DNA from 3 places in the Paenibacillus sp. J31R120 genome. Region 3 is predicted to be linked to each of the others. Evidence: riboswitches for the same ligand, from Rfam matches in the RefSeq annotation. Region 3 holds a riboswitch; each other region holds the start of a gene.
What was found. A riboswitch is a leader RNA that binds a small molecule or an ion and turns the genes downstream of it on or off. The one in region 3 is predicted to bind cyclic di-AMP.
Positions count from the first base shown of each region.

Region 1: it holds a riboswitch for cyclic di-AMP, as region 3 does, so the genes downstream of both, AC0YNW_RS06125 (APC family permease) here and AC0YNW_RS18705 (potassium channel family protein) in region 3, are expected to answer to the same signal.
Region 2: it holds a riboswitch for cyclic di-AMP, as region 3 does, so the genes downstream of both, AC0YNW_RS28220 (5-formyltetrahydrofolate cyclo-ligase) here and AC0YNW_RS18705 (potassium channel family protein) in region 3, are expected to answer to the same signal.

Region 1 covers NZ_JBWDNN010000001.1:1,328,159-1,331,272, forward strand. The annotation lists gene AC0YNW_RS06125 (APC family permease) at 1-1,408, opposite strand, end outside; cyclic di-AMP (ydaO/yuaA leader) riboswitch at 1,541-1,697, opposite strand; gene AC0YNW_RS06130 (hypothetical protein) at 2,110-3,114, shown strand, end outside.
Region 2 covers NZ_JBWDNN010000014.1:60,249-63,362, forward strand. The annotation lists gene AC0YNW_RS28210 (ABC transporter permease) at 1-490, shown strand, start outside; gene AC0YNW_RS28215 (hypothetical protein) at 961-1,293, opposite strand; gene AC0YNW_RS28220 (5-formyltetrahydrofolate cyclo-ligase) at 1,323-1,763, opposite strand; cyclic di-AMP (ydaO/yuaA leader) riboswitch at 1,768-1,948, opposite strand; gene AC0YNW_RS28225 (aldolase catalytic domain-containing protein) at 2,116-3,072, shown strand.
Region 3 covers NZ_JBWDNN010000005.1:69,071-72,184, reverse strand. The annotation lists gene AC0YNW_RS18715 (Gfo/Idh/MocA family protein) at 1-275, opposite strand, end outside; gene AC0YNW_RS18710 (helix-turn-helix domain-containing protein) at 408-1,292, shown strand; cyclic di-AMP (ydaO/yuaA leader) riboswitch at 1,497-1,642, shown strand; gene AC0YNW_RS18705 (potassium channel family protein) at 1,742-2,404, shown strand; gene AC0YNW_RS18700 (IS1595 family transposase) at 2,646-3,114, shown strand, end outside.

The DNA.
Region 1 (3,114 bases), on a different contig from region 3:
TCGGAACCGCCGGCTCACATGTGGCAAGACGCAGTTGATCGCCGACCGCTTCGTAATGCTTTTTGATGCGGTGGAACAAATAAACGATGAGCGGCAAAAACACAAGTACCGGCCATACCTGCGCCAATTTGGTGATGAAGAACATCATCGTAACCGTGAAGCTGATAAGAGCTCCCGTCGAGTTGATGGTCAGCTTTGTGATCCAGCCTGCCGGCTTCTCGCGTATCCACTTCACCATCATGCCCGATTGGGACAATGTGAAGGGGATGAATACCCCAACAGCATAGAGCGGGATCAGATGCTCCGTCTTTCCTTGAAAAGCGATGATGAGCAGAATCGACAGCAATCCTAGAATTATAATGCCGTTCGAATAGCCGAGCCGGTCGCCGCGAACGGTGAACATTCTTGGAATGAACTTATCTTTCGCCAGGTTGACTGCAAGCTGCGGGAATGCCGAGTATCCCGTATTGGCGGCAAGTATCAGAATAAGAGCAGTAGTCCCCTGGACGAAAAAGTACATAATATGGCGTCCGAACGTTGTTTCGGCGATTTGCGAAACGACGGTGGCTTCCTCAAGCGGCTTGATGCCATACAAGTACGCGAGCACCACAATCCCCGAAAACAACAGAGCGAGCAATATTCCCATAGCAGACAATGTTTTGGCTGCATTGTTAGGGCCAGGGCTCTTGAAGTTCGGAATTGCATTAGAAATCGCCTCGACCCCGGTCAGTGCGGAGCTTCCGGAAGCGAATGCCTTAAGCAGTAAGAATAAGCTGATCCCTGCGATTGGCGTGCCGATTGGCGTATGCAGATCCGAAGCTACGCCGCCGACCATGATGCGGTATAAGCCGGCTCCGATCAAGATCAATAGGGACAAAACAAACAAGTATACCGGATAAGCCAGAATGGACGCTGATTCTGTCACGCCTCTCAAATTCAGCAGAGTAAGCAGAAGTACGAATACGACGGCAATTGGAACCGTGTATTCATGCAACGAAGGAAAGGCGGACGTAATGGCATCGGTACCGGCTGATACGCTGACGGCTACCGTCAGAATATAATCAACAAGTAGTGACCCGCCTGCCACCAGACCGGGGTATACGCCGAGATTATTTTTCGAAACGACATAAGCCCCGCCACCATGCGGATAAGCGAATATGATTTGACGGTACGACAAAATCAGGGCAGTCAGCAAGATTAACACGCCGATCCCGATGGGGATCGAATACCAGAATGCTGCGGCGCTAACCGTAATGAGAACCAATAATATTTGCTCAGGTCCGTATGCGACGGATGAGAGAGCGTCCGAGGATAAAATCGCGAGCGCTTTTTTCTTGTTCAATTTTTGCTCGCCCAGTTCGTTTGTCTTCAAAGGCTTGCCGATTAAAAAACGTTTAAAAGCTGCCATGTCGTCATCCACTCCATTTTATGAGGATTGCAGCTCAATTCCGAGTCAACGATAAACCTTAATCTCTTCATCGAATGGCAAAAAAACCGCAGGAAAGTAGGGACCTTCCCGCGGTTTCTAAAAAACGCGATGAGTTCCTCTTTCGAGACGCTTACGAGGTTAGCTGACGGATTCAGGTCTGAAAGTAACCTTACGCCGATTGAGACAATCAAGCGATTCACCCCTGGAACGGCAAGCCATTCCGATGGTTCCCCCGTTTCTGCTGCGCAGAATTAAGCGATCAAGGATTCATGTATTTGTGAGCTTACATTGATAAATCTTACTCCTCGATGAGCAGGCTGTAAACAAACAGGGGAGGAAGCTTAACGTGATTTTGAATAACATTCGTCTGAAAATCCGTACATATCGGCTCCAATCTTGACGCCGCGCATTTTTTCATCTTCTTGCTCCTGAATTCAGTAAAAGATTAGGTTTAAGGATCGCTTCATAATTCCCCCTTTTTAAAGGACTGCCATTGGCAGCCCAAGTTCGTCATGCACGGAATTGGCAAGCTCGCAATCTTCCGAAAAATAAATTCCCAAATGTTACTATTTATTGCTATAATTTATAAGAGTACAACAAAAGGGTTTTTTCACAAGTTTTTACATCTAAATGTCGGTAGCCCTTGCGTCTCAGAAGTAAATTCCGAAAGGAGAATGTAGATGGCAAAAACATTTCATTTCCAACTGGTGGAGGGCTATAAGGGCCAAGAACTCACCACTTGGGTGGGCACGGAAAAGGTGGTAACGAAGGCGCATACCGTACATACCCTTCGCACTGCCGCTTCGGGCAACGGGGCGCTTTCGCTGCTCTCGGAAACGAGCCGTAGCCTGTTCACACACTATGCAGAAATTCCAGAAGAGCTGCTTCCGACCGAGCATTTGACCCGTATTCGGGTCACATCGCCCGATCCCAACCCCGACATTTATCTACCTGCGCTACATCACGTGTCGATCCATATTCCCGAGCGGCATCGCAGAAAGTACTATGAGCGCAAAATGGCGCGGAACGGTATATACCACCATCCTAAGCTGAGCGCACTGGGCCTAACCAAATTGGCCAATAGCTTAAGCAATAGCGAGCTCATTCAAGCCTGTGTCGATGCCGAGCTGCTGCAGTCGCCAATAGATACTGCGATCTCGATTCTGTTCTCCAATCCGGAGCTTGCTTCCAACCGGCCGCATACGGCCGCCATTGTGACCAACGATCATATTTACCCTTCCGAAATCGTTAATCCGCAGCAATATAACCGGGTTCGAAATCTGGCAATCATCCTCAGCAAACAAGGCGAAGCCAGCTCGACGGGCGGATGGGCGACTATTACCGATTCCGTTGATAAGGACGGCAACCCGCTTTATTTTGAGTTCGATTTGGCTGATCGCAAAGTAGGCGACCGCGTTTTAGAGTACAAATGGTCGGAAATGACAACAGATGCGGCGACAGCGCCGAACGGCGGAGCGATGCAGACGGCGAGCAACGATACCGCGCTGCAAAACCAGACGTGGAGCGTAAACCAGGGCAAAACGGCGAGCGAGCATCAGGACAACAGCGGCTCCAGCAATGTCACCGTTCGCAGAGCGTACGCTACCGGTGTGGATGGCTTAGAGCCTGCCGCCCCTCAGTTCAAGTGGACGGTAAAGGAGCTTACGCCGAACCACGGGCTGGAC
Region 2 (3,114 bases), on a different contig from region 3:
CAGAAGCACAGCGCTGCAAGTATTGGGCTCGAAGTTTGAGTTTACGAGAATAGGAAGGCTGCTGCAAAGTGTGATCGTGCTGATCTGGTCGGTGTCCCATTTGCCGCAGATTTGGAGTTTTCCGAAGCTGTTGACGCTGCTGCTCATGATCGCCAATGGCACGATTATTTTTACAGGCATCTTTATTTTGGCTGCGACGTTCTGCTTTTGGACGATCCAGGCGATTGAAGTAGCTAATGTCTTCACAGACGGAGGGCGCGAGATGGCGCAGTATCCGCTCAATATTTATGAAAAGTGGGTTACCCGTTTCTTTACGTTCATCATTCCGTTCGGCTGCGTCAGCTACTTGCCGCTCATGTACCTGCTCGATAAGCGGGAGGGCAGTATGTTTCTGCCTATGATGATCACGTTCGGCGGCTTGCTATTCCTCATCCCATGCCTGCTAATCTGGCGGTTCGGCGTGCGGCATTACCGATCGACGGGGTCGTAAGTGATTGGTTGCGAGTGTGCACATTCAATGTCTTCTGAATGGAAGGATGGGATACGGGGCAATGGGGCGTCGGTGGTGAATGGTTCCTTAAACGGACTATTATACTTGGGCGGTTCGATGTGTGTTTGTACCGGATAAACGAACTTGTTAGGCGGTGCAGCCTCCTGTATTCAAGTAAGGAGTTCAGACGAATGAGCACATGAATCGGTCAAAGGGGTTGCAGGCGCGGCTGTGCAGCACCGCAATATCATTGCGCTGCCGCTAGTCATGCATAGTTCATATATACCAGTCTGATGAACATTGTGCGTACTAGCTGTTATAGGCTGATAGTGGGAATGTGAGCGGAAGTTTGTTTTAACTAATCAATAACTCGCTAAACCATTCTGGAGGTGTTGAAGTCGAAAGGTTGCGAATATGCAAAAACGAGGTGCCTTTACCATTGAAAATTGATGGTGGAGGCATCTTTTTATTTATCTATAGATGATGATCAGGCTGCAAGCCGAAAAACTCGGCTTAGAGAGCGGAAAGCCGCCGCCGAGCGAGCTGCAAGCCGATAAACTCGGCTTAGAGAGCAGAAAGCCGCCGCCGAGCGAGCTGTAAGCCGAGATACTCGGCTTAGAGAGCAGAAAGTCGACGCCGAGCGAGCTGCAGACCGAAAAACTCGGCTTAGAGAACGAAAAGCTGCAGCCTGACTGAGCGCCGCCGGACAGCTCCCCCAAAACGCAAACAAGCCCGGGCTTTCCGGGTTGGAAGGCTTCGAGCTTGATGCTGGTTGCGGCTTGCCTTGATAGGCTGGCCGACATAGGATATCCCCATATCCAAGCGTATGCTGCTAATCTACGGATAAATAAGCGACGGCGCGCTGCTGAAGAACGGATTCTTCGGCAGGCTCAGCCGATGAAATCGGGCGTCCGGAGCCCGGGTTCTGCAGCTGTGTAATTGCGGCGGAAAATAAACGGTAAGCCCGATTATCGGGATTAAGAGTCTGCGCGATTCGTTCGGTGAGCCGTTCGGTCAAGGAAACGATCGAGAAACGGCCGATGAAGCTGCGGAATAGCGGACCCCAACGGTCGAGTTGCAGACTTGGCTCGCTGTCACTGACGAATTGCTCGTTCCAGCCATAGCCGAGGTCGCTGCTAATGCGAAGACAAACGCGATACCCTGCCGAGTCAATCGCGAGCGCCGGTATGACGAATACTTCCACGCGGCTAATGCTGAGCTGCAGGGGTTGTTCCGAAGGGAATGGGGAATCTTGCAAAGATAAAGAAAGCATAAGACACCTCTCCTTTGTCCGCTTACGAGGTTAGCTGTCGGATTCGGGCTAGAGAGTAGACCCTACCGGGGGTACAAATCCCCGGACTCACCCCTTGCAAGGCTGCGGCCGGCTGTCGGCCCACGTCGCACTTACGTTGGTTCCCCCGCTTTTTCCAGGTCGGAAAAATTAAGCGTTGATGTTTACATAATATTTTAACTTTAAAATATCAATTTGTAAATGATATCTTATCGGGACAACCAATCGTCCAAAATATCCAAATACCGACATAATTACTTTGCGTTCCCGTCATATTTCAAGTATGATGGTAGATAAAAAGTGAACTCATGTTCAAATCAAAGGAGCAGCAAGCATGCATTCGAAAACTAGTCATTGTAAAATTGTCGATTGTACAATTCGTGACGGCGGACTCGTCAATAACTGGGATTTCAGCGTCGAGTTTGTACAGCACCTTTATAATAGCTTGAACGAAGCTGGCGTCGACTACATGGAGATCGGCTACAAAAACTCGCCGAAGCTGTTGAAAGGTGCAGATAGCGCAGGCCCATGGCGCTTCCTGAACGACGATTTCCTTCGCAAGGTCATTCCGAACAAAGGCAACACCAAGCTGTCTGCGCTGGTTGATATCGGCCGCGTTGACGAGAATGACATTTTGCCGCGCAGCGAGAGCCTGCTCGACCTGATCCGCGTAGCTTGCTACATTCAAGATGTAGACAAGGCTCTTGAGCTGGTGCAAATTTTCCACGACCGCGGATATGAGACGACGCTGAACATTATGGCGCTTTCCAACGTGATGGAGAACCAATTGGTCGAAGCGTTCAAGCAAATTAACGACAGTGTTGTAGACGTTGTATACATCGTGGATTCCTACGGCAGCCTGAAGCCGGATGATGTAGGCTATCTGGTGGATAAATTCCAGCAGCATTTGCCGAACAAGCGTCTTGGCGTTCACGCGCATAACAACCTGCAGCTTGCATTCGCGAACACGCTGATCGCGGCGAACAAAGGCGTTGAGCTGCTTGACGCATCCGTATACGGCATGGGACGCGCAGCAGGCAACTGCAACACGGAACTGCTCGTATCGGAATTGCAAAATACGAAATACAATGTTCGTCCTGTTCTCGATATGATCGAGAAATACATGGTACCGCTTCGTGAGAAGGAAGAGTGGGGCTACATCATCCCTTACATGATCACAGGTATTCTGGATGAGCATCCGAGATCCGCAATGGCGCTTCGCGTTTCCGAGAACAAGGATAAGGCAGTTGACTTCTACGATCAACTGACAACTCCGGAAATCTCCAAGTAACATCAAACTGATGGAATACTAATCGTTCTGATAAAAAAGGCG
Region 3 (3,114 bases):
TTTTCGCAAATAATATGCTTTCTTGCTTTCGCAGCTTTAAGCGTATATTCTTTGTGTAAATAGGTAGGCAGCGCGATGCTTACCGCTTCAAAATCCGCATTTGCCAGCATGTCGTCGAACGAGTAATATGCGGTTGCTCCTGTCTGCCCAGCCAATGTATCGGCCAATTGACGATTTGCATCGCAAACACCTGTTAATTGAACGTTTGCAAGACTGGCGTATATACCGGCATGAATAGCACCCATGCCTCCGCAACCTAGGACTGCCACTTTCATAGAGGGTCACCTTCCTTTATTCGTGGTTAGCTTTGTACTAATCATACAAGGGAGTAGCTGCAGCCGTATATGCAATAATTTAATGGTTTTATATCCATTTTCAACATTTTAACATTCGGGAGAGAGATAGCCTTGGATATTATAAAAGAGCCTATACATTACCAGAATCAGCAGCTATGCCTGAAAGTATGGACATTTTTTCTTGAAGGCTTCGCTGGCGCAGAGCTGCCTAGCTGGCACTATCATAAGGAAGTAGAGTTTATTCTCGTATTAGACGGAATTCATGAGATGCATACCTTAGACAGAACCTATCGCCTGGAGCAGGGCGATGTGATGGTGATTGGCTCCAATCAGCTTCATCGAGCAGTAGGTCATGCAGGGCACGAAGTAGAATATATTGTACTTCACGTCGATCTGGAGCCGTACTTCGATCCGGCGACGATTAACTATTTAAGCTGTTTCATGGAGGTGCTTCAGCCGCTTGACGGACTGAATGATCTGTTCGCGTCCAACCCAGATGCAAGGGAGGAGGTGGGCCGTGCGATCTTCAGCATTCATGAGGAAGTCATGGCCAGACGTCATGGCTACGAGGTAGCGGTCAGCATGCATATCAAAGCGCTGATGCTTGCCATGCTAAGGCATGACGCAAACGGCATATTATCACCGGGCGGAAAGCTGGACGCTCACGTACTGAAGCCTGTCATTGCCTTTATAGATGAGCGACTGGGCGAAAAGATACATATGTCTGAACTGAGCGCTTTAGCCGGAATGAGCTATGTCTATTTTTCCAAGTATTTCAAAACGCATATGGGACTGCCGTTTACCGAGTATGTCAATCGGCGACGTATTGCTAAGGCTACGCGCCTGCTTGCCCTGACCGACCGAAAAATAACGGACATCGCACATTCCGTAGGACTGGAGAATATGGCGCATTTTTATGAATTGTTCAAACGCTTCAACGGCTGTACGCCAAAGCAGTTTAAACTGAAAATGACGTTGTCAGCAGAACCGGAATAGATTCTTCCCCTTATTTCCAACTAGCGCAGGAGGAGATGGTCTAGTTGAGAAAAGCATCAATAAACGCATATAATTCGCGATCGGCTGATAGCGCAATGCATGTAAGCGCTTCTATCGGGATTTTTAAGCTTTTTCCGCCGAAACATGTCTGGAATGCGCTTTTACAAAACATTCGGAAAGGAGTAGCATTAGGCTCATAAATGAATATGCGTAACGCTCAATGGTCCGTTAAGACCAGCGGGGGAACCAAAGCGATCGTAATGGGTCGCAGGGGTGAATCCATGTTATGGTAGGGAGCTCTCGACTTCCGAATCCGTCAGCTAACCTCGTAAGCGTTGTTCGGGAGATAAGTGCGCGCGCTTGTGTTCGTCATGACCACAGAGAGCTTGTTTCTCTGTGGTTTTTGCTGTGTCCAATCAACAATGAATAGTAGAAGAGAGGCTCGTCAGATGGGAAAACAATTTGTAGTCATTGGGTTAGGGAGATTCGGGGGAAGTGTGACGCGAACATTGCTATCGCTTGGCTACGAAGTTATGGGAATCGACAAGGATGAGAAGAGAGTACAGGAATACGCGCCTATCTTGTCCCATGTCTATCAAGCAGATTCGACTGATGATCAGGTCATGCGGGAGCTCGGTGTGCGCAATCTGGATCATGCGATTGTAGCCATAGGCGAAAACCTTCAGTCCAGTATATTAACTACATTGATTCTGAAGGATATTGGCGTCAAATTCGTAACAGCCAAGGCAACAAGCGATTATCATCAGCGGGTGCTTGAAGGCGTCGGTGCGGACCATATCGTTCACCCGGAGCGCGATACAGGAGTGCGGGTAGCCCATCAGGTCACCTCCAAAAACATGATTGAATACTTGGAGTTATCCCCCCAACATAGTCTCGTCGAAATGATTGCCCCGCCAATCTTCTGCGGCAAAACATTAAAAACATTGGACTTCAGAGCCAAATTCGGCTGCAGCGTCATGGCCATACGCAGAAAAGACAATGACTTGGTTGTATCTCCGCACGCGGACGATCGTATATTTGAAGGCGACATGTTAGTTATCATCGGCAAAAACAGCGATATTACAAGGTTCGAGCGGACATTCGCAGACTAAGTGTGAAGTCTGGATGCTTGCAGAAGGACAGTATACTTTTTGCCCGATAACATGTACGTATACAGAAATCATTCAGTACCCCCTTTCTGAGGGTGTTCTTCTTTGGAAAAGGGCTCACTCTCCCATCTGCTCAGGAACAGGTATATAAGATAAAACCATCTATCCAACTCTTGTAAAAGGTTGGGTATTTTGTTATACTAAAAACAGAACATATGTTCTTTTTTTGGGGGGGGTGAGTGATGTGGGAATATTATTAGCTTGGCAAGAGTTTAATGCACAATATCGGAGGGATGAGGATTTTCTTCCTCTTCTTGAACGTTTGAAGTGGCCATCAGGCTTTAAGTGCTATTGTTGTGGACATCGCTCTGCATATAAGATCGTTACGAGAAGTCTGCCTCTTTATGAATGCACGAAGTGCAAATATCAGCAGTCGCTAACCTCCCATACCATTTTACATAAAAGTCGCACTTCTATACGGAAGTGGTTGTTTGTTATGTATTTAGTTGGAAAGTTCGAGCATAGCGTTAATGCCGTGCAATTATCTGCGCTTCTGGACATTACCTATAAGACGGCTTGGCGCATGTTGAATAAAATTCGTTCCGTATTGTCCATGGAGTCGCAGCAAATATGGGGCGAATATATAGAAGTTAAACATGAGATTTTTAATCAGCAGGCTCTTTTATCCGATGACAGGTTACAGAAGGAGAGGT